Regions from separate parts of the Undibacter mobilis genome, predicted to be linked through region 3. Evidence: predicted binding sites of a transcription regulator. Region 3 holds the regulator's gene; each other region holds the start of a gene.
What was found. Region 3 encodes LexA, which represses DNA repair genes until DNA is damaged. Its sites were predicted from a motif close to TGTTCNNNNTGTGTTCNG; they were not measured.
Positions count from the first base shown of each region.

Region 1: radA (DNA repair protein RadA) is a predicted target of LexA. The motif match lies at 2,773-2,790, and genes of this name have one in related genera.
Region 2: DXH78_RS03835 (helicase-related protein) is a predicted target of LexA. The motif match lies at 2,074-2,091, and genes of this name have one in related genera.

Region 1 is NZ_QRGO01000002.1:85,541-92,839, reverse strand. It holds gene purF (amidophosphoribosyltransferase) at 1-442, opposite strand, end outside; gene DXH78_RS14620 (CvpA family protein) at 442-1,071, opposite strand; gene radA (DNA repair protein RadA) at 1,310-2,713, opposite strand; gene alr (alanine racemase) at 2,918-4,093, opposite strand; gene DXH78_RS14605 (GMC family oxidoreductase) at 4,151-5,785, opposite strand; gene DXH78_RS14600 (replicative DNA helicase) at 5,905-7,299, opposite strand, start outside.
Region 2 is NZ_QRGO01000001.1:826,163-833,461, forward strand. It holds gene DXH78_RS03835 (helicase-related protein) at 1-1,962, opposite strand, end outside; gene DXH78_RS03840 (DUF3108 domain-containing protein) at 2,543-3,445, opposite strand; gene rpmB (50S ribosomal protein L28) at 3,750-4,049, shown strand; gene DXH78_RS03850 (ATP-binding protein) at 4,207-6,672, shown strand; gene DXH78_RS03855 (esterase-like activity of phytase family protein) at 6,693-7,299, opposite strand, start outside.
Region 3 is NZ_QRGO01000003.1:215,217-222,515, reverse strand. It holds gene DXH78_RS18515 (ComEC/Rec2 family competence protein) at 1-1,416, shown strand, start outside; gene lexA (transcriptional repressor LexA) at 1,429-2,142, opposite strand; gene DXH78_RS18505 (molybdopterin molybdotransferase MoeA) at 2,280-3,488, opposite strand; gene moaC (cyclic pyranopterin monophosphate synthase MoaC) at 3,491-4,027, opposite strand; gene trpC (indole-3-glycerol phosphate synthase TrpC) at 4,033-4,845, opposite strand; gene trpD (anthranilate phosphoribosyltransferase) at 4,906-5,931, opposite strand; gene DXH78_RS18485 (anthranilate synthase component II) at 5,942-6,592, opposite strand; gene DXH78_RS18480 (cupin domain-containing protein) at 6,704-7,180, opposite strand; gene trpS (tryptophan--tRNA ligase) at 7,241-7,299, opposite strand, start outside.

The DNA of each region.
Region 1 (7,299 bases), on a different contig from region 3:
GGCGGCGCATGGTCAAGGCGTTGGTCAGGTTGCCGTTGTGGCAGACGGCGAAGCCGCCGCCGTCAAGTTCGGCGAACAGCGGCTGGACGTTGCGCAGGATGGTCTCGCCGGTGGTGGAATAGCGGACATGACCGATGGACAGGTTTCCGGGCAGACGGTCGATCACGTCCCGCTTCGAAAACGTATCGCCGACAAGGCCGAGGCGGCGTTCGGAGTGGAAGCGCTTGCCGTCGAAGGAGACGATGCCGGCGGCTTCCTGGCCGCGATGCTGGAGCGCATGCAAGCCGAGCGCGGTGATGGCGGCAGCGTCGGGGTGACCAAAGATGCCAAAGACGCCGCATTCCTCGCGCAGCCGGTCGGCATAAAGATCGAGGTCCTGCTCCGGTTTCTGCGGATCGACCGCATCGCCGCCGGAGACCTGGTCTTGCGTCTGTTCTGGCATTAGCGGGTTCCCAGTCTAGGGTCCGGCTGCAAAACCGCAGCCATGCGCACAGTCGAGCCCAGCTCCGAACGGCGTTCCGGCGCCCCGTCGGGAGGAGCATCCTGATCGGCCGGCTTCGGCCGCTTCAGCTTTTGTAAGATGGTGCTTTCGGGGTCATCCGGCAACATGCCCTTGAGCCAATCCCCTGTGCTCTTGAGCACAACCTTTGACTTGGCGCCGCTGATCCAGGCCGGCTGACTGCGCTCGGGAACCAGCCAGTCGAAAAACAGGTAGGCCACCACCACAATCAACAGACCGCGGCCGAGGCCGAACAGGAAACCGAGCGTGCGGTCGAGTGCACCGACCCGGCTATCGAGCACCATGTCCGAAATCCGGACCGTAATGATGGAGACGATGAGCAGCGTTGCGACAAAGATGGCGCCGATGGTGACCGCGGTCGCAACCGTATTGCTGGAGAAGTAGCCTTGAGCGATCGGCAGTGCCTTGGAGAAAGAATACAGCGTGACCAAGGCCGCGATGGCCCAGGCCGCGATCGAGAGGACCTCGCGCATGAACCCGCGGATCATGGCGAGCAGCCCGGAGATCAGCATTACGACCAGAAGCAGGATGTCGAGCAAGGTGACCGGCATGCCAGGCTTTTCCAAGCGCTCCGCGAATTGGCGTTGGCGCGGCCCCTTGCGACGGGTGGCCGGCACGGCGAATCCAAAGCTTTCGTTTCCCCAAGCCTCTTGGCGGCTTGCGGGCACGGCGTCAATATCGGTTCTAAGTGCTTTGTGTCAGGCTCTTTTTTGCCCGCGGCCGGGCGCCTCTCGCCCGCTGGCGGGCCGGCCTCGCGCGCGCCTTCTATAGCGGGGCGTCACCGGGCCGTCATCCGTCTTTTCGCCGGGGTTCGGCAACCGGGCGGGGTTTTCCCAGTGCCGCTATATCCGCCACCAGGCCGGAAAGCTGACCCACGGTCATGAATCGGATCGCCGGATCGCCGGCCTCGCCGCGGGCGGCCTCCGGCATGACGGCGCGGGCAAAACCGAGCTTGGCGGCTTCCTTGAGCCGCGCCGGGCTGTGGCTGACCGGCCGGATCGCACCGGACAGCGACACCTCGCCGAAATAGACGGCATCGGCCGGCAGCGGCGAATTGGCCAGCGACGAAATCAGCGCCGCCGCGGCGGCCAGATCCGCCGCCGGTTCGTTGATGCGCATGCCGCCGGCGACGTTGAGATAGACGTCGTAGCCGCCCAGTTTCACGCCGCAATGCGCCTCCAGCACCGCCAGCACCATGGCCAGCCGGCTCGAATCCCAGCCGACCACCGCGCGACGCGGCGTGCCCAGCGAGGTCGGCGCCACCAGCGCCTGGATTTCCACCAGCAGCGGCCGCGTGCCCTCCATGCCGGCGAACACCGCGGTGCCGGGCGAGCCGAGATCGCGCTCCGACAGGAACAGTTCGGACGGATTGCTCACCTCGCGCAGGCCCGCACCGGTCATCTCGAAGACGCCGATCTCGTCGGTCGGGCCGAAGCGGTTCTTCACCGCGCGCAAGATGCGGAACTGGTGCGAGCCTTCGCCCTCGAAGGAGAGCACGGCATCGACCATATGCTCGACGACGCGGGGGCCGGCGATCTGGCCATCCTTGGTGACATGGCCGACCAGGATCACCGCGGCGCCGGAGCGCTTGGCGAAGCGGATCAAGGTTTGCGCCGCGCCGCGCACCTGCGTCACGGTGCCGGGCGCGCTTTCGACCGCGTCGGTCCACATGGTCTGGATCGAGTCGATGATGATGAGCCGCGGCACCTTGCCTTCGGACAAAGTGGCGATGATGTCCTCGACCGAGGTCTCGCTGGCGAGTTCGACCGGCGCATCGGACAGGCCGAGCCGCTCGGCGCGCAGCCGCACCTGGGCGGCGGCTTCCTCGCCGGAGATGTAGACGGCGCGGTGGCCGGCGCGAGCGAGCGCGGCACTGGCCTGGATCAGCAAGGTCGATTTGCCGATGCCGGGATCGCCGGCCATCAGGATCACCGAGCCGCGGACGAAGCCGCCGCCGGTGACGCGGTCGAGTTCGGACAGGCCCGAGGGCAGGCGCGGGGCGTCCTTGGCTTCGCCAGTGAGGGGCTCGAGCTTGAACAGGCGGCCTTTGGCCGGCTTGCGCGGGCCGACAGGCTTGTCGCCGCCTTCCTCGGTTAGCGAGTTCCACTCGCCGCAGGCCTCGCAGCGGCCCTGCCAGCGAGAAGCCGCGGCGCCGCAGTTCTGGCAGACAAAGGCGAGATGGCGCTTAGACATGACAGGCCGGCATAGGCGGAATCGTTCCCGAATGGTCGCAGGCAGGCTAAAGCCCGTATGAGAACATTACAAGAACATTCGTAAACGAAGTCCCAAGCCCGTCAATTCGGAGCGCGACTGAGGCCGCGCGCCCGGAGTCCATACGCCGCAGCAGGGGACATGGATTCCGGGTCCGCGCTGCACGCGTAATGGAATGACCGAGGATCAGTCCCTTCGATACACCCGGTGATAGCGGCGTCCGAGGCTCGTGAGCACCTCGTAGCCGATGGTGCTGGCGCCGCGGGCGACCTCGTCGAGGGGCAGGTCGTCGCCGATCAGGGTCACCATGTCGCCGCGGCGCACGGCGCCTTCCGGCAGGTCGGACACATCGATCGTGGACAGGTCCATCGAGACGCGGCCGGCGATTGGACACAGTCTGCCGGCGACGAGCGCAGAGCCGCCGGGCGTTTCATCGGTCGAGCCGGAGGCGCGCAGGAAGCCGTCGGCATAACCAGCCGCGATCACCGCAACGCGCGTTGCGCGCCGCGCCGTCCAGGTGGCGCTGTAGCCCACGGTTTCGCCGCGCGTCACGCTGCGCACCTGGATGACGCGCGCTTTCAGATCGATCACCGGCCGCATCGGGTTCGGCTTGCCTGGCGTCGGATTGACGCCATAGAGCGCGACGCCCGGACGCACCACGTCGCAATGCGCCGCATCGCCGAGGAAGATACCGGACGAGTTCGACAGCGATGACGGAATGCCGCGATAGAGGAGGCGCACCTCGCGGAAGAGTTTGATCTGTCTCTCGTTGAGCGGATTGTCGGTCTCTTCGGCGCAGGCGAAGTGACTCATCAGAAGATGAATGCCGTGGTTCTCGGCGCGGATGCGCGGCGCGAGCGCCGCGGCTTCGTTGATCGAGACGCCGAGCCGGTTCATGCCGGTATCGACATGCAACGCCGCGCCGCCGCGCCAGCCGGAGGCAGCGCAATAGGCATCCCATTCGGCCAGCTCGACCGTCGAGCTGATCACGGGCTTCGCCTTGATCACCGAGAACTCGGGCCCGCTGCCGGGCATCACGCCGTTGAGCACATAGATCGCCGCGTCGGGCGCGGCGGCGCGCACACGGCGCGCTTCGCTCAGGTCCGCGACGAAGAATGTCTTGCAGCCTTCCCGGGCCAGCGCATGCACGACCGGCTCGATGCCCAGCCCATAGGCATTGGCCTTGACCACGGCGGCGCATTCGGCGGGCGTGGCCCGGCGGCGCAAGGTCTGCCAGTTGGCGGCAAGGGCGCCGAGGTCGATGGTCAGCGTGCCGCCGGCCTGCGCCGCGGGCGGGCCGTCCTTTTCGACGATACCGGTGTCGACCGGCGGGGCGGTTTCAATGAGGTCGATCGTGGCCATGTTCAAGGTTTAACGGTCCCGGCGCGTTGCGTCCACGTGAATGCCGGTCGATTTCAATCAGGCAATTGTGGCTGCTTCCGGGGCGGGGCGGCCGCGAATCATGTCGGAAGCCTTGTCGGCAATCATCAGGGTCGAGGCGTTGAGATTGGCCGAGATCATGCGCGGCATGATCGAGGCATCGACGACGCGCAAGGCCTCGAGGCCGTGGACGCGCAAGGTGTCGTCCACCACCGCCATGCTGTCGGTCGACGGACCCATGCGGCAGGTGCAGCCGGGGTGGAAGGTGGTCTGTCCGCGCATCGTCGCGGCATGCAGGAATTCATCGTCGGTCTGCACATTCGGTCCGGGAAAATCCTCGTAGTCGTAATAAGGCTGCATCGGCACGGAGGAGAGCAGGCGGCGCGCCAGCTTCATGCCGGCAATGGTGACGCGGCGGTCGAGTTCGTGGCCGAGATAATTGGTCTGGATCGCGGGCGGCTCGAACGGATCGCTGGAGCGGATGCGAACATGGCCGCGCGCTTCCGGCCGCTGCTGCCACGAGGCGACAGAGACGCCGGGCTCGCGCTCAAGCTTGCCCTGTTCGCCTTCCATGTAGCTTGCCGGCGTGAAGGTGAGCTGGAGATCCGAGGTCTCGGCCGTTTCGCCGGAATGCCAGAAGCAGTAAACCAAGGTCGGCGACAGCGCGAGAATGCCGCGGCGCCGGACCGCCCAATTCAGCGCTTCCATCGCCAGATTGAAGCCGCGGGCGCGCTGGTTGATGGTCTTGATGTTCTTCACCCGCGCCACCGAGCGCGGCGCGTAGTGATCCTGCAGGCCTTCGCCGACGCCGGGCAGGGCGTGCTTTACGGCGATGCCGCGCGCGGCGAGAAGCTCGGCCGGGCCGACGCCGGACAATTGCAGCAGTTGCGGCGAATTATAGGCGCCGCCGGAGAGGATGACCTCGCGGCGCGCGCGAACTTCCTTCGTTTCGCCGCCGCGCCCGCCAACCTTGTAGCGGATGCCGGTGGCGCGTTTGCCGTCGAACACGATTTCGGTGGCATGGGCCTGCGTGCGCACCGTGACGTTGCCGCGCTTCATCGCCGGATGCAGAAAGGCCGTGGCGGCGCTGATGCGGCGGCCGTTGTGGATGGTGCGCTGGGCGTATGAGACGCCTTCCTGCATGGCGCCGTTGTAATCGGGGTTGCGCGGGATGCCGAGGCTGACGGCGCCGTCGATGAAGGCGTCGCACAAGGGATCGCGCCAGTCGATGTCGGTGACGGTCAGTTCGCCGTTGCGGCCGTGATAGGTGTCGTCGCCATTGCCGATGCGGCGTTCCATGCGCCGGAAGTAGGGCAGCACATCGGCATAGCCCCAGGAGCGGTTGCCGATTTGCGCCCAGGTGTCGAAGTCGCTGCGCTGGCCGCGGTTGTAAATGTGGCCGTTGATCGAGGACGAGCCGCCGAGCGTCTTGCCGCGCGGCGAGAAGATGCGGCGGCCGTTGGTGTAGTCGCCGGGCTCCTGCGAATAGCACCAGTTGATGCGTGTGTTGTAGAACGTCTTGATGAAGCCGGCCGGGATGTGGATGTATGGGTGCCAGTCGGCGGGGCCGGCCTCGAGCACGCAGATGCTGACATTGCGATCTTCGCTCAGCCGGTTGGCGAGCACGCAGCCGGCGGAGCCTGCGCCGACAATCACGTAATCGAACGTATCCATTTCCATCCCGGTCTTTTTGTTGCCGGGATGCTAGCGCCGCACGGGGCGGTGGGGAAGGGTGGACGTATTAATCGGTCATTCCCGGACGCGCATGAAATGCGCGGGCCCGGATAACGACGCTACTCCATCCGCTCAGGCAGATGATCGCTGTGCGCCAAGGTGAAGAACTTGGTGATCGAGCCGTCGAAGCCGAGTTCGACCGTGCCGGTCGGGCCGTGACGCTGCTTGCCGATGATGACTTCGGCCTTGCCGCCGACCTTGTCGCCTTCCGCCATCCAGGCCGCGAACTTCTCGCGGTCGCTCTCCAGCGGCTTGCGCATGACGTGGTAATATTCTTCGCGGTAGACGAACAGCACGACGTCGGCGTCCTGTTCGATCGAGCCCGATTCACGCAAGTCGGACAACTGCGGGCGCTTGTCTTCGCGGCTCTCGACCTGACGCGACAACTGCGACAGCGCGATCACCGGCACCTGAAGCTCCTTGGCGAGCGCCTTGAGCTTGGTGGTGATCTCGGTGATTTCCTGCACGCGGTTCTCGCTCGAGCGCTTCGACGAACCGGTGAGCAACTGAAGATAGTCGATGATCAGCAGATCGAGGCCGCGCTGGCGCTTGAGGCGCCGCGCCCGTGCCGACAGTTGCGCGATCGACAGGCCGCCGGTCTCGTCGATGAAGAACGGGATGTTCTGCATCTCGATCGAGGCATCCTTGATGCGCTCGAAATCGGCTTCGCCGATCGAGCCGCGGCGGATCTGGTTCGACGGAATGCCGGTCTGCTCGGCGATGATACGGGTGGCGAGCTGTTCGGCCGACATTTCCAGCGAGAAGAAGCCGACCACGCCGCCGTTCACCGCCTTCATGTGGCCGTCGGGCTTGACCTCGCCGACATAGGACTTGGCGATGTTGTAGCCGACATTGGTGGCGAGCGACGACTTGCCCATGCCGGGCCGGCCGGCAAGCACGATCAAGTCGGACGGTTGCAGGCCGCCCATCATGCGGTCGAGATCGGCAAGGCCGGTGGCGATGCCGGACAGTTTGCCGTCGCGCTGATAGGCGTGCGCGGCCATGTCGACGGCGGTGGTGAGCGCCTGACCGAAACGCTGGAAGCCGCCGTCGTAGCGGCCGACTTCGGCGAGTTCGAACAGCTTGCGTTCGGCGTCCTCGATCTGGGCGCGCGGCGCGAAATCGACCGGCGCATCGTAGGCGACGTTGACCATGTCCTCGCCGACCTTGATCAGGTCGCGGCGGATCGACAGGTCGTAGATGGTGCGGCCGTAATCCTCGGCGTTGATGATGGTGGTCGCTTCGGCGGCGAGGCGGGCAAGGTACTGGCTCAGCGTCAGGCCGCCGATGACGATCGATGAATCGAGGAAGGTCTTGGCGGTAACCGGGGTCGCCACCTTGCCGGCGCGGATCAGGTCGCCGGCGATCTGGTAGATCTGGTTATGGATTGGCTCGAAGAAGTGTTCGGGCTTGAGAAAATCGGAGACCCGGTAGAAGGCTTCGTTGTTGATCAG
Region 2 (7,299 bases), on a different contig from region 3:
GAGGACGCCGAGCGCCTCGACAAGCTGGAAGGCAATGCCACGCGCGACGCCGGTGACATCCTCCGCGGCCGAGAGCGAGAACAGCGGCGCGAGCAGCTTTTCGATGTGGTTGCGGATCCAGAGGTCGAGACGGTTCTGCACCAGTTCGCGGGCCGGGCCCGTCAGATGCTCATCGGCGATGATGCGCACGCGCGGGCGCAGCGTATCGTCGCCGGCCACGAGCTTGCCGACCAGTTCGCCGGTCCAGCGCAGTACGCCGTCATTGGCGAGCACGATCTGATCGCTGGATGCTTGCGACAGCTTGGTGGCGCGCGCTTCGATCTCGCCGGCGAGCACTTTCTGCGCAGCGGCATTGAGCGCCTTGGCTTCCGAGCCTGCGGCCGAAGCGTCGGGCGCAAACATGAACCCGTCGAGGCGACCAATGACATGGCCCTCCACGGTGACTTCGCCGGTTTTTCCGATTTGTGTTTCGAGCATCGCGTTCTCTCGCAGCCTCCGCATCAAGACGCTGGTGCGGCGGTCCACGAAGCGTTCCGCCAGACGCTCGTGCAAAGCGTCCGACAACTTGTCTTCGATCGCACGGGTGACACCCTGCCAATGTTCCGGGTCGGCAAGCCAATCCGGGCGATTGGCAACGTAAGTCCAGGTCCTGACATGCGCGATCCGGTTGGAGAGGGTGTCGATGTCGCCATCGGTCCGATCAGCCAGAGCGAGCTGACGGGCGAACCAATCTGTAGGGATGTTACCCTCTCGCATCAAGAAACCATAGAGGGTTACGGCCAATTCGGCGTGGGTCGCCGGCGCGATCTTGCGATAGTCCGGTACCTGACAGACGTCCCAGAGCCGTGCAACCGCCGGCGCACCGCGCGCCAGCGCCTTTACGTCGTCGTCACGACCGGCGTGATCCAGCACCAGAATATCTTCGCCCGTGGGCGCGCGCGTCAGGCCCTGTTCCTGCGGCGGCATCGACAGCGATGCCTGCAGCGCGCCGATCGAGGCGAAATCGAGCGCGGAATTCCGCCATTGCAGCATCCGCACCGGCTCGAAGGTGTGACTTTCCAGCGCATGCACCAGTTCCTGGTCGAACGGATCGCATCGGCCGGTCGTGCCGAAAGTGCCGTCGCGGGTGGCGCGGCCGGCCCGGCCGGCGATCTGGCCAAGTTCGGACGGGTTGAGTTTGCGGAACTGGTAACCGTCGAATTTACGGTCCGAAGCAAATGCGACGTGATCGACGTCGAGATTGAGACCCATGCCGATCGCATCGGTGGCGACCAGATAATCCACATCGCCCGATTGGTACATCGCCACTTGCGCGTTCCGCGTGCGTGGCGAAAGTGCGCCCAGAACGACAGCCGCGCCGCCCCGCTGGCGGCGGATCAGTTCGGCGATGGCGTAAACTTCCGCCGCGGAAAACGCGACGATGGCCGAGCGCGACGGCAGCCGGGTGATCTTTTTCTCCCCCGAATAAGTGAGCATCGACAGCCGTGGCCGCGACACAATGTTGGCGCCGGGCAGCAGCCTTTCCACGATGCCGCGCATGGTCGCCGCGCCGAGAATGAGTGTTTCTTCGCGCGCGCGCATGTTGAGGATGCGGTCGGTGAAGACATGGCCGCGCTCGAAATCGGCCCCGAGCTGGATTTCATCGACGGCAAGGAAGGCGACATCGAGATCGCGCGGCATGGCCTCGACGGTGGAGACCCAGTAGCGCGCCTTCGGCGGCTTGATCTTCTCCTCGCCAGTGATGAGCGCAACGGCGCCCTCACCGGCCCGGGCAACGACTTTGTTGTAAACCTCGCGGGCCAGAAGCCGCAGCGGCAAGCCGATCATGCCCGACGAATGCGCAAGCATCCGCTCGATGGCGAGATGGGTCTTGCCGGTATTGGTAGGGCCGAGAACCGCCGTCACGCCGGCGCCGCGCGCGCGCGGCTGGCGTTGGGCCTGCGGAGAAAAAGAGATCGTCATTACCTATCCAAACACGCCACCCCGATGGCCGGGGATGGCGTCAGGTTCGTCTAGCACATTGCATGCACCAGCAACGCTCGTGGCTGCGCAAAAGCCGCCGTCGTTAAGACTTGGAACAACCCCCGAACGAACCGCGCGCGAATCGCTGAAAACGGTCGAATGCGGGTTCGTTCACGGCAACATCTCGCACGCACAAGCCGGCGTCCTACTAGATAGGGTTCACGATCCATCTCGGCCAGAGCGATAAAACGGATCAAATCTTAACGACGCGAAGTGCCTGTCTCTATTTGCTGCAGATCCAAAGGGGATGCGACAGCGGCGCTGTGCCACTTTGCGACAGCCGAAAAGCCCATATCTTAAAGGCTGGAACGAGTCTGGAACGAAGCAGGGGCGAATCAGTGACTCGCTGCCACTTCGGATTCGTTCACGGCGATATGTGGGAAGAGATTCAGCACACGCCACCAGATGCTGTGGCGAGGAACAGATTCATTGGGCTTTTTGGCCTGGCAATCATTAACGCGCATGCGAGTCGGCATCGAGACCCAGAGTCAAGACGGATTCCGCATGACCGGAACGCGTCTCACGGCGTCGTCTTGGTCTCGGTCTGCGCGGCCTTGGTCGATTTGTCCTTCGGCCGCGCCGAAGCCCGCTCGGTTGGCGGCAGCGCGGTCACCACGAACTCATCGGCTTCCAGCACGGCGCGGCCGACCGGGGTTGGCCCCTCGATCCGGATCGGCACCAAAACCCGGGTGCCGCCAATCGGCGCCAGCCAGATCTCGATATTGCGCTGTTCCTGGAGATATTTGATCGCGGCGCGGGTCGGGATATAGCCGGCCACCGGGGTAAAATAGACGCTGCACACCACCACCGGCCCGGCATAGCCCTTGGCGGCCTTGACCTCACCCATGCGCTTGAAAGCCAGATTGAGATCATAGCGCAGGCGGCCATCGAACACCGGCAGTTTGCGCTGGCAGGCCTCCGCCGACATCAGCTCGCCGCTCGCCGGCATCCGCACCAGGGTCGCCGTCATCGGATCGAGCACGCCGCTCTTGCTGGCGTCGGTCACCGGAACGCGCTCCGGCTCGGTTTCCGCGGGGGGGTTGAGTTTCAGCTCCTTGACCGTGCCGGCATCCACTTTGAGGCGGATTTCATTGCCTTTTTTGTAGGACTGGATGCTGGCCACATAGCTGGCGACAGCCGGCTTGCCGGCCTGCAGGGTGCCCTGGGTCACGGTCTGACCGTGGCCGCCGGTAAAGGCCTTCATCAGGCCGGTCGTCGTGCCGGTCGCCGTCGCGGAATATTCGGTCTCGCCGATCACGATGGTCCAGCCGCCCTCGCCGATCGGCAGGCCGGCCAGCGAGGCCGTATAGCGGGCATCGAGCCGCGCCTGCGCGCCGGCCTGGCCGGACACCAGCACTGCACACAACGCCGCCACAGGCGCCGCCAGCACCATCCATTGCCGTATTTGCCCGACGTCCAGCACCAGATACTTCCTCCTGATCGGGCTATTGGTCGGCGCGCATTGCGACGAATGTTTGGTACGGGTCGTGCCGCCGGGAATTTACGCCAGTCGGCCGCCAAAAGGCCCGGAAAGTGTCGTAAACCGTGGCCAAATCCCCAACTTGACGCCCAAGCCGCACGTCTTTATACGTCCTGCCGTCCAAGCCCACATTGACGGAACGGACCGGCGCGAGCCATCAAGCACGTGCAGGCCGGCGTTTTGCAGGGCGACCACAATTCCGCGGCGCTTTTTTTCAAGCGACGCATCATTTGCGAAGGATGCTGCCATGTCCTGGCGTTGCGATCTGACCGGCAAGAAGCCGCTCGTCGGCCACAAAGTGAGCCACTCGAATATCAAGACCAAGCGGCGCTTCATGCCGAACCTCCAGAGCGTCTCGCTGACCTCGGAGATTCTCGGCCGCACCGTGCGCGCCCGCATCTCGACCAACGCGCTGCGCACCGTCGATCATCGCGGTGGCTTCGACGCCTTCTTGCTCAAGGCCAAGGACGCCGACCTGGCGCCGAAGATGCTCGTGCTCAAGCGCCAGATCGTGAAGAAAAGCGAAGCCGCCGCCAAAGCCAGCTGAGCTGACGCGCTGCGTTCTACTGAAATCCCGTTTTGAAACGCCGCCCCTTTCGGGCGGCGTTTTTGTTTTCGGTTCGCGGCGCCGCTTTCCGAGCGACGCGGAACTTTACGGCTTCGGCTGGCGTTGTGGAAATTCAAGCCATCCAGCCCAGAACCTCATGGCCACAACCGCGGACAGCCTCGCCGAGATTTTCCCGGGCGACAGCGAGATGGCCGGTCTCATGCGCCAGCGGGACTGGAAGAGCACGCCGTTGGGCGACCCGGCCGGCTGGCCCGACGCCCTGAAAATCCCGCTCAAGATGCTGCTGACGTCCCGCTTCGAGATGTGGCTCGGATGGGGGCCCGATCTCTCGTTCTTTTATAACGACGCCTACATCCCGACGCTCGGGCTCAAGCATCCCTCAATGCTGGGCAAGCCGTTCAAGCAGGTGTGGGCGGAGGTCTATGACGACGTCGCCGATCAGGTCGCACGGGTGCGCGACGGCGAAGCGACCTGGAACAAGGCGCTGCTGTTGCTGCTCGAACGCAGCGGCTATCCGGAAGAGACCTATCACAGCTTCTCCTACAGTCCGCTCTATGGCACCGGCGGCGCGGTTGAAGGCCTGCTGTGCGTCGTCAGCGAAGACACCGAACGCGTCATCAGCGAACGGCGCATCGACATGCTGCGACAGCTCGGCATGAGAATGGTCGGTAATATCGATCAGCAGTCGGTGATCGAGGCGGCCTTCTCGGTTCTCAATTTCAATCGCCGCGATTTTCCGTTCGCGCTGCTTTACCTGGAGAACGAAGCGCGCGCCTGGAGCGCGGATGCCGGCCGGCTGATCGATCACCCGTGGCCGCTTGAGCAAGCCGCGTCGTCCGATATACGCAAGCTGCCTTTGTCCGCCGCGATGGACTGGCCAACCGGCGCATGGAAACGGCCGCCGGCGGAGGCGCTCGTCGTCCCCATTCCGGGCGCAGGCGGCCGGCGGGTTTTCGGCTCGCTGGTGCTCGGCCTCAATCCGCATCGCCCCGACGATCCGCACATCATGGACATCGCACGGCTGGTGGCAGGCCAGATCGGCGGCGCGCTGGCCAATATCGACGTGCTGCAATCGGAGCGGCGGCGTGCCGACCGCATCTGGTCTTATTCGCGCGACCTACTGGTGGTCATCGGGGCCGACGGGATTCTCAGATCGGTCAGCCCGGCCTGGACGCGTATTCTCGGCCATGCGGCTGACATCGTCGTCGGCCGCCATTTGCGCGACTTCGTATTTGCGGACGATTTAACCTCAACGACCGAGGCTTTCGAGCGCGCCACCCGTAACGCCGACCTCACGGCCTTTGAGAACCGGCTTGTCGGTTCTGACGGCAAGACGCGCTGGTTCTCCTGGCATACGTCGACCGAGCAAGACCTGGTTTACAGCTATGGCCGTGACATCACCGAGCAGAAGGATAACGCCGCAGCGCTTGCGGCCACGGAAGCAGCCTTGCGACAGGCGCAAAAGATGGAAGCCGTCGGCCAACTGACCGGCGGCATTGCGCACGATTTCAACAACCTGCTGACCGGCATCATCGGCTCGCTCGAGATGATGAAGCGACGCGCAGGCGAAGGCCGCACCGTGGATGCCGACCGCTATGTCACCGCAGCATCGGCGGCGGCGCATCGAGCGGCAGCGCTGACGCAACGGCTGCTCGCTTTCTCCCGGCGGCAACCGCTCGATTCGAAAACCATCGATGTCAACGGCCTCGTCGACGACATGGCCGAGCTCATTCGCCGCTCGATCGGCGAGTCGATCGAACTCGATTTTGAAGTCGGACCCAATCTCTGGTTCGCCAAATGCGACGCCAACCAACTGGAAAGCGCCGTGCTCAATCTGGCCATCAACGCGCGCGATGCGATGCCGCAGGGTGGTCGACTGACGATCAGGACGGCCAACATCCATGTGGATGCCGAAGACGCCGCACGTTCGCGCATTCCTGCGGCCGGCGACTTCGTGATGATCTCGGTTGCCGACACCGGTCACGGCATGACGGCGGATGTCAGAGAAAAGGCGTTCGAGCCGTTCTTCACGACCAAGCCAATGGGCCAGGGTACCGGCCTTGGCCTGTCGATGATCTATGGATTTGTCCGGCAATCCGGCGGATTCATCGATCTCAACAGCGAAGAAGGCAAAGGCACGACCGTTCGCCTTTATCTCCCGAGAAGTGAAGCGGCCCAACGGAAAAACGACCGCGCCGATATCGAGAACCCGGTCAACCGTACCGATCGAAACGGGACCATCCTCGTCGTCGAGGACGAGGCCGCCGTGCGGGCGATCGTGGTCGATGCCTTGCGCGATGCCGGCTACAGAATTCTCGAGGCCGGCGACGGCGCGACCGGCCTGAAATTCCTGCAGGGTTCTGCGCGCATCGATCTGCTGGTGTCGGATGTCGGATTGCCGGGCGGGCTCAACGGCCGGCAACTGGCCGATGCGGCTCGCGTATTACGCCCGAACCTGCGTGTGCTGTTCATGACCGCCTATGCCCACAATGCCAAGGTCGGCGCCGGTTCGCTCGAAGCCGGCATGGAACTGATCGCCAAGCCGTTCGAGATCGATACGCTGATCGATCGCGTCTGCCGGATGATCGACGAAGCGCCCTGACGCGCGGGCAATCGCCGCCGTTACTCGATCAGTGCGAATTGCAGGATGAGATTACGCTGGACCGGCGAAAAATTGTCGTCGGAAACGATCGTGACAATGGTCTCGCCGGCGGTGTTCTTCGTGACGGCAAGGCCTTCCATATTGTCGATCTGATATCCGAGATCGGCCTCGATCAGCACCGGCCCGTCGACCAGCGCGCCATCCTTGATGGCCGCGAGAGACACCCGGCGCATGCGCATCGCCACGCCGCGCAATGGCGAAAAGCGCCGCTCCAGGAGCAAAACATCCCCGGGCGGCAGGATCGTGCAGTCCGTGACATCGAAATCATCGCTGCGGGCAACGGTGAAGCGCAGCACGCCGGCATCGCCATCTTTCGCGGCAGGGTCGAGAACGAAGGCGCGATGATTGCCGGCGGCATCGAGGCTGCGCTCGGTGACCACGACGAGCTTGCCGGCATGCGGTTGGCCGGGCGGCGGCGCGGTCAGACATTCAAGGCTGGCATTTTTGGCGAAGCTGTTGAAGTCGTTCGGCACGCGGATGTCCTCGCCGCGCGCCGCGAAGCCGTGACTATTGTAAGCGAATTGCACGATCCGATCGACACGTTCGATACCGACGTAAACACTATCG
Region 3 (7,299 bases):
CCGGTCAACGACGCCATGTATGTCTCGAGCCTGGCGCATGTGCTGTCGATCTCCGGCTATCACATGGCGGTTGTTGCCGGCATGGTGTTCTTCACCATTCGCGCCGTGCTGGCGATCTTTCCAGCGCTGGCGCTGCGTCGTCCGATCAAGAAATGGGCAGCCTTGGGCGCGCTCGGCGCGGCGACGTTCTATCTGATGCTGTCCGGCGCCGAGGTAGCGACGCAGCGCTCCTACATCATGGTCGCCATCGTGCTCGTCGGCGTGATGGCCGATCGCCCGGCAATCACCTTCCGCACCCTGACCGTCGCCGCGCTGGTTGTCATGGCACTGACGCCGCAAGCGGTGGTGCATCCGAGCTTCCAGATGTCGTTCGCTGCGACCTTGGCGCTGGTCGCCGGCTATCAGATCTCGCTGCGCTGGCAGGCCGGCGCGGAGAGCCCGCTCGCCGCCCGCATCGCCCTGTGGGGTGGGCGCGAAATTGCCGCGCTGATCCTGGCCTCGCTGGTCGCGGGCCTCGCCACCACGCCGTTCGCCGCCTATCACTTTCATCGTATCGCGCCTTACGGCGTCATCGCCAATTTGCTGGCCATGCCGGTGGTCTCGGTGCTCGTCATGCCGATGGGCGTTGCCGGCGCGCTCACAATGCCTTTCGGCTTCGATGCCGTGTTCTGGAAGCTGATGGGGCTCGGGCTCGACTGGATGATCGCGGTGGCGCTGTGGGTGACGCAATTGCCCGGCGCAGTCGGCCCGATGCCGGCTTTCGGTATCGCGCCGCTGCTCTTGGTGACCCTGGGGCTGCTGCTGCTGTGCCTGCTGCGCTCGCCATTGCGCTGGAGCGGCGCTGCTTGCGTAGCGCTGTCAGCGATTTGGGCGCTGGCGACGCCGCAGCCCGATGTGTTGATGGCAAGCGACGGACAGACCGCGGCAGTCCGGGGCGCGGCCGGGCGATGGGTTATTCTGCAGCGGGGGCGCGACGGCTTCGCGATCAAGGAATGGCTGGCGGCCGATGGTGATATGCGCAGCGCCGACCATGCCAGCCTCAAAGACGGCGTCCGCTGCGATGCCATGGGCTGCACCGCGATACTGCGTGACGGCCGCGTGGTCGCGTTCGCCGCGTCGGTGGACGCCTTTGCCGAGGACTGCGCACGCGCCGCTGTCGTTCTGTCGTCGCGCACGGCGCCGGGCCAATGCGACGCGCGGCTCATCGATCGGGCGGCGTGGCGGCGCCACGGCGCAGCCGCGCTTTACCGCAACGGGGACGGCTTCGATATCGAGGTAGCGCGGCCGCCGACGCAAGACCGGCCCTGGGCGAGGGCGCGCACGGTGCTGGCGGCCGGCGAAGCCGGATCAACCGGTGCGCGCCGCCCGCAACGGGATGCGACGCCGCCGACGGAGGACCTGGAAGCGGGGGATTAGCGGGGCTGACGGTCAGTACCGCCGGAACATCGCCACCAGCTTGCCCTGGATGCGCACGCGGTTGGGCGGCAGGATACGCACCTCATAAGCGGCATTGGCCGGCTCGAGCGCGATGGAAGCGCCGCGGCGGCGGAAGCGCTTCAGCGTGGCCTCCTCGTCGTCAATCAGCGCCACCACGATATCGCCGGTGTCGGCACCCTCGGAGCGTCGGATGAGGGCGATGTCGCCGTCGAGAATGCCGGCGTCGATCATCGAGTCGCCGCGCACTTCCAGCGCGAAATGCTCGCCGTTCGAGAGCAGCTCGGGCGGCATGTTGATGACATGGCTGCGCTGCTGGATCGCCTCGATCGGCGTACCGGCGGCGATGCGGCCCATGACCGGCACCGAAATCGGCCGTGTCGCATCGTCTTCGGTGACGACAGGCCGGGCCTTGCCGAGATTGCCCTCAATGACACTGGGGTTGAAGCCACGGGCGCGGCCATTGCCGCCGCCGCCAAGGCCGTGCTGGACCGAATCCGGCAGCTTGATCACCTCGATGGCGCGGGCGCGGTTGGCGAGGCGGCGGATGAAGCCACGCTCTTCCAGAGCGGTGATCAGACGGTGAATGCCCGATTTCGAGCGCAGGTCCAGCGCATCCTTCATTTCATCGAAGGAGGGCGGTACGCCGGTTTCGGTCAACCGTTCGTGGATGAACCGCAGGAGTTCGAATTGTTTGCGCGTTAGCATCGCTTGTGGGCCTCCGGTCGCGGCGACTCCGCGGCCTGATTGGCGCGGAATCATCCGAAACAAAGCATGAACGGACACTATCTGTTCGATATGTGTTCCGCAACCACTTAATTTGACGTGAACAAGTCGAGAGGCCGCTAAAACCCGAACTTAAGGATGCGGCAGCGGCTGCCGGCCCCGGCCGCGGGGGCGTGCGGCTCACGAATCAACAGGCAGTCCGCCTGCGATAACGGGGCCATCAGGGAACTGTCCTGATTGGCGACCGGCGTGGCGATCAGTCCGTCCGGGCCCATCGCCAGCGTAGCGCGCAGGTAGTCGGCACGCTCGTCATTGGCAGGCAGATCGCGGCCGAGAAGGGCCGGTTCGGACTGGGGGACGACATCGGAGCGGCCCGACAGCGTGCGCAGCAGCGGCAGCAGAAACAGGAAAGCACAGACGTAAGACGATACCGGATTGCCCGGCACGCCGAGCACATGCATCGGACCGAGCCGCCCGTGCATCATCGGCCGGCCCGGTCGCAGGGCGACGCGCCAGAACGACAGATCGAGCCCTTCGGCGGCCAGCGCCTTCTGCACCAGATCGTGGTCGCCGACCGAGGCGCCGCCGCTGGTGAGCAGCACGTCGGCTTTGGCGTCGCGGGCGCGACGAATGCGGACACCGATATCGTCCAGCGTATCGCGGGCAACGCCGAGATCGATTACGTCGCCACCCGCCGAGCGGACCAGCGCCGACAAGGCAAAGCCGTTGGAATAGACGATCTGGCCGGGGCCGGGCTCGCCGCCAGGCAGGATCAGTTCGTCGCCGGTGCCGAGCACAGCGATTACGGGCCGGCGATGGACCCGCAGCCGCGGGTGGTTCATCGCGGCCGCCAGCATAACGTCACGGTCGGTCAGCAACCGCCCTTTGGCGAGCAGCACGGCGCCTTGTTTGAAATCGATGCCGGCGTAGCGGACGTTGCGGCCTTTGGAGGTGGCTTTCTCGACCGTGACCTTATCGCCGTCGCGGCGGGTGAGCTCCTGGATGACGACGGTGTCGGCGCCATCCGGCAGCACGCCGCCGGTGAAGATGCGCGCCGCTTCGCCTTGGCCGATGCGGCCAGAGAAGGGATGGCCGGCGGCGACCTCGCCAATCACCTTGAGCGGTGTCGGCGCGTTGGCGATGTCGTCGGCGCGCACGGCGTAACCATCCATGGCCGAAACATTGGCGGGCGGCTGTGTACGCAAGGCGGTCAGGTCTTCGGCGAGAACGCGGCCCGGCGCATCGCTCAACGGAACGTCTTCGGTGCCCAGTGCCGCGGTGTCGGCCAGCACCCGCGCCAACGCTTCGGCGACCGGCATCAGGGCCATTGTTACGCTTCCGCCTTGTACGGTCCCGACTTGCCGCCGGTCTTTTCGAGCAGGCGGATGCCCTCAATGCGCATCGACTTCTCGATGGCTTTGGCCATGTCGTAGATGGTGAGGCAGGCGATCGAGACCGCGGTCAGCGCCTCCATCTCGACGCCGGTCTTGCCGGTGACCTTGACGGTCGCCTGTACCAGGAAGCCCGGAAAGCTGTGCTCCGGAAAGATATCGACCGCCACCTTGGTAATCGGCAGCGGATGACACAGCGGGATCAGGCCGTGCGTGTGTTTGGCTGCCATGATGCCAGCGAGCCTTGCCGCGCCGAGTACATCGCCCTTCATGGCGTTGCCGGCGATGACAGCGTCCAGCGTTTCCTTGCGCATGATGACGCGGCCCTCGGCGCGCGCGACGCGCTCGGTCGGCGCCTTGGCCGAAACGTCGACCATGTTGGCCTTGCCGGTCTGGTCGATGTGGCTGAGCTTCGCGCCCGATATCGGCTTCGTCTTTGGCTTCACGGCCTTCGCCTTCGGTTTGGCTTTGGCCATTGTCGTTACTCCGCGGCCGCGTGGCTGGGTCTGGCGAGCAAAGTGCGAGTCGCGGCAGCGACGTCGGCCTGCCGCATCAGGCTCTCGCCAATGAGGAAGGTCGAAATGCCGACCGCCTCCAACCGGGCGAGGTCGGCCGGCGTGAAAATCCCGCTTTCGCCGACGATGAGGCGATCCTTGGGCACGAGCGGCGCAAGGCGCTCGCTGACCGTGAGCGAGGTCTCGAAGGTGCGGAGGTCCCGGTTGTTGATACCGATCATCCGGGATTTCAGCTTCAGGGCGCGGTCAAGTTCATCTTCTGCGTGAACTTCAATCAAGACGTCCATGCCATATGAAAATGCTGTACTTTCCAGTTCGGCGGCGGCGCTGTCATCGACCGACGCCATGATGATCAGGATGCAGTCAGCACCCCAGGCGCGGGCCTCCGCGCACTGGTACGGCTCGAACATGAAGTCCTTGCGCAAGGCCGGCAGCTTGGTCGCCTCGCGGGCGGCGGTGAGGAACTCCGGCTTGCCCCGGAAGCTGGGCGCGTCGGTCAGCACCGACAAGCAGGCGGCACCGCCGGCCTCATAGGCTCTGGCGAGCGCCGGCGGGTCGAAATCGGCGCGGATCAACCCTTTGGACGGACTGGCCTTCTTGATCTCCGCGATCAGCGCGTAATCGCCGGCGGCAATGCGGCTCTCAATGGCGCGCAGGAACCCGCGCGCCGGCGGCAGGGCCTTGGCCTGCGCCTCGAGGTCGGCGAGCGAACGGACGCGCTTGGCCGCCGCGATTTCCTCGCGCTTGTAGGCTTCGATTTTCTTGAGGATATCGGCCACGATTTTTTCTACCGCGTGATCTTGTCCAAAAACCGGTGTCCACTTTTGGGGATCACGCGGCTACTCCTCGGTGGCGCAGGATACTGCAATCAGGCGGTCAAGCCGACCCTCGGCTTCGCCGGAATCGATCGACTGGGCGGCGAGCGCGGCGCCTTCCTTAAGGTCCTTGGCCTTGCCGGCGACGATCAGCGCCGCCGCCGCATTGAGAATGGTGACGTCCCGGAACGGCCCCGGCTTGCCCTTGAGCACGTCGAGCAGGGCCTTGGCGTTGGTCTCGGCATCGCCGCCTTTCAGCGCTTCCGGCTTGGCCCGGGACAGGCCGGCATCTTCCGGAGTGATCTCAAAGGTGCGGATCTTGCCGCCCTTGAGTTCGGCAACAGTGGTCGAACCCGAGGTGGTGATCTCATCGAGACCGTCGGAGCCGTGCACGACCCAGATGCTCTCGGAGCCGAGATTATTGAGCACCTGCGCCATCGGCTCGACCCAGTGCTTGGAGAAAGTGCCGATCATCTGCCGTTTGACCGAGGCCGGGTTCGACAGCGGCCCGAGCAGATTGAAGATGGTGCGGGTGCCCAGTTCGACCCGCGTCGGGCCAACGTTCTTCATCGCCGGATGATGCGCCGGCGCGAACATGAAACCGATGCCGGCCTTGGCGATGCATCGGCCGACCTGGTCGGAGGTGAGGTCGATCTTGACGCCAAGCGCGCCCAGCACGTCGGCGGAGCCCGATTTCGACGACAGCGCACGGTTGCCATGCTTGGCGACCGGCACGCCGGCGCCGGCCAGCACGAAGGCCGCGCAGGTCGAGATGTTATAGGAGCCCGAGGCATCGCCGCCGGTGCCGACAATATCGACAGCATCGGCGGGCGCTTTCACGCCCAGCATCTTGGCGCGCATGGTCGTGACCGCACCCGTAATTTCGTCGACGGTTTCGCCGCGCACGCGCAGCGCCATCAGGAGCCCGCCCATCTGCGACGGCGTGGCTTCGCCGGACATCATGCGGTCGAAGGCGTTGGCAGCTTCGTCGCGGGAAAGACTCGCGCCGGTTGCGACCTTGGCAATCAGCGATTTGAATTCGTCGGCCACGGTCGTCTCCTCAACCCGCCAGATGCGCCGGCGCACGCGCACCGGCATTCGGCGATGCCGCGATCGAAACGCGGCCCTGTTTCTTGTTCCACGCGGCCGCCAACTCCAGAAAGTTCTGGAGCATCAGGTGGCCGTGTTCGGATGCGATGCTTTCCGGATGAAACTGCACGCCATGCAGCGGCAGCGTCTTGTGCGCCATGCCCATGACAAGGCCGTCGGCGGTCTGCGCGTTGACGCGCAGCTCGGCGGGCAGCGAGCCACGCTCGACGATGAGCGAGTGATAGCGCGTCGCCTTGAACGGCCCATTGATGCCTCGGAAAACGCCGGTGGCGTCGTGGCTGATCTCGGAGACCTTGCCGTGAACCATCTGCGGCGCGCGGATGACCTTGCCGCGGAACACCTGGCCCATGGCCTGGTGGCCGAGGCAGACGCCGAACATCGGAATGGTCGGCGAAGCCTTCTTGATGAGGTCGAGACAGATGCCGGCTTCGTTTGGCGTGCAGGGGCCGGGCGACAGCACGATGCCGTCCGGCGCCATCGCCATCACGTCATCGACGGCAATCTTGTCGTTGCGGTGAACGACGACGTCCGCCCCCAGCCCGCCCAGGTAATGGACGAGGTTGAAGGTGAAACTGTCGTAATTGTCGATCAGGACGATCATGTTTTCCAAGCCCGGCCAAGGTCTTAAAGGCTTGGGGAGGGAGGGGTCAAGGCGGGTGTCCGCACCGTCCGGGTTCGCGGCCTGACCGCCGCGCCCCGGAATGACGGACAGTTAGGCCTTATGGATCGGATCGATCCAAGCCACGTTTTCCGGCTTTTCGACCGGTTCGATGTCGAGATTGACCACCACCGCCTCGTTGTCGGAGCGGACCAGAACGCATTCCAGCACCTCGTCCGGGCTGGCGTTGATTTCCTGATGCGGCACGAAAGGCGGCACGTAGATGAAATCGCCCGGACCGGCCTCGGCGGTGAATTCGAGGTTCTCGCCCCACCGCATGCGCGCCTTGCCGCGAATGACGTAGATCACGCTTTCGAGCTCGCCGTGATGATGCGCGCCGGTCTTGGCATTCGGGTGGATATGGACCGTGCCGGCCCAAAGCTTCTGCGCGCCGACGCGCGCCGCGTTGATGGCGGCCTTGCGGTCCATGCCGGGCGTCGACGCGGTGTTCGGATCGAGCGAATTGCCCGGGACGACGCGAACGCCATCGTGCTTCCACTTCGGCTCATGGGAATGATCGTGATCTGTCATGGTCGTCTCTCCCGGCCGCTGGCCGCCTGTCGGAAAATGATGGCCTGGTTCTATACCGGATTACAATACGAACAGGCCGAGGCCTTCGACAACGTCGCGCTTGGTAGCTTCGGTCCGGC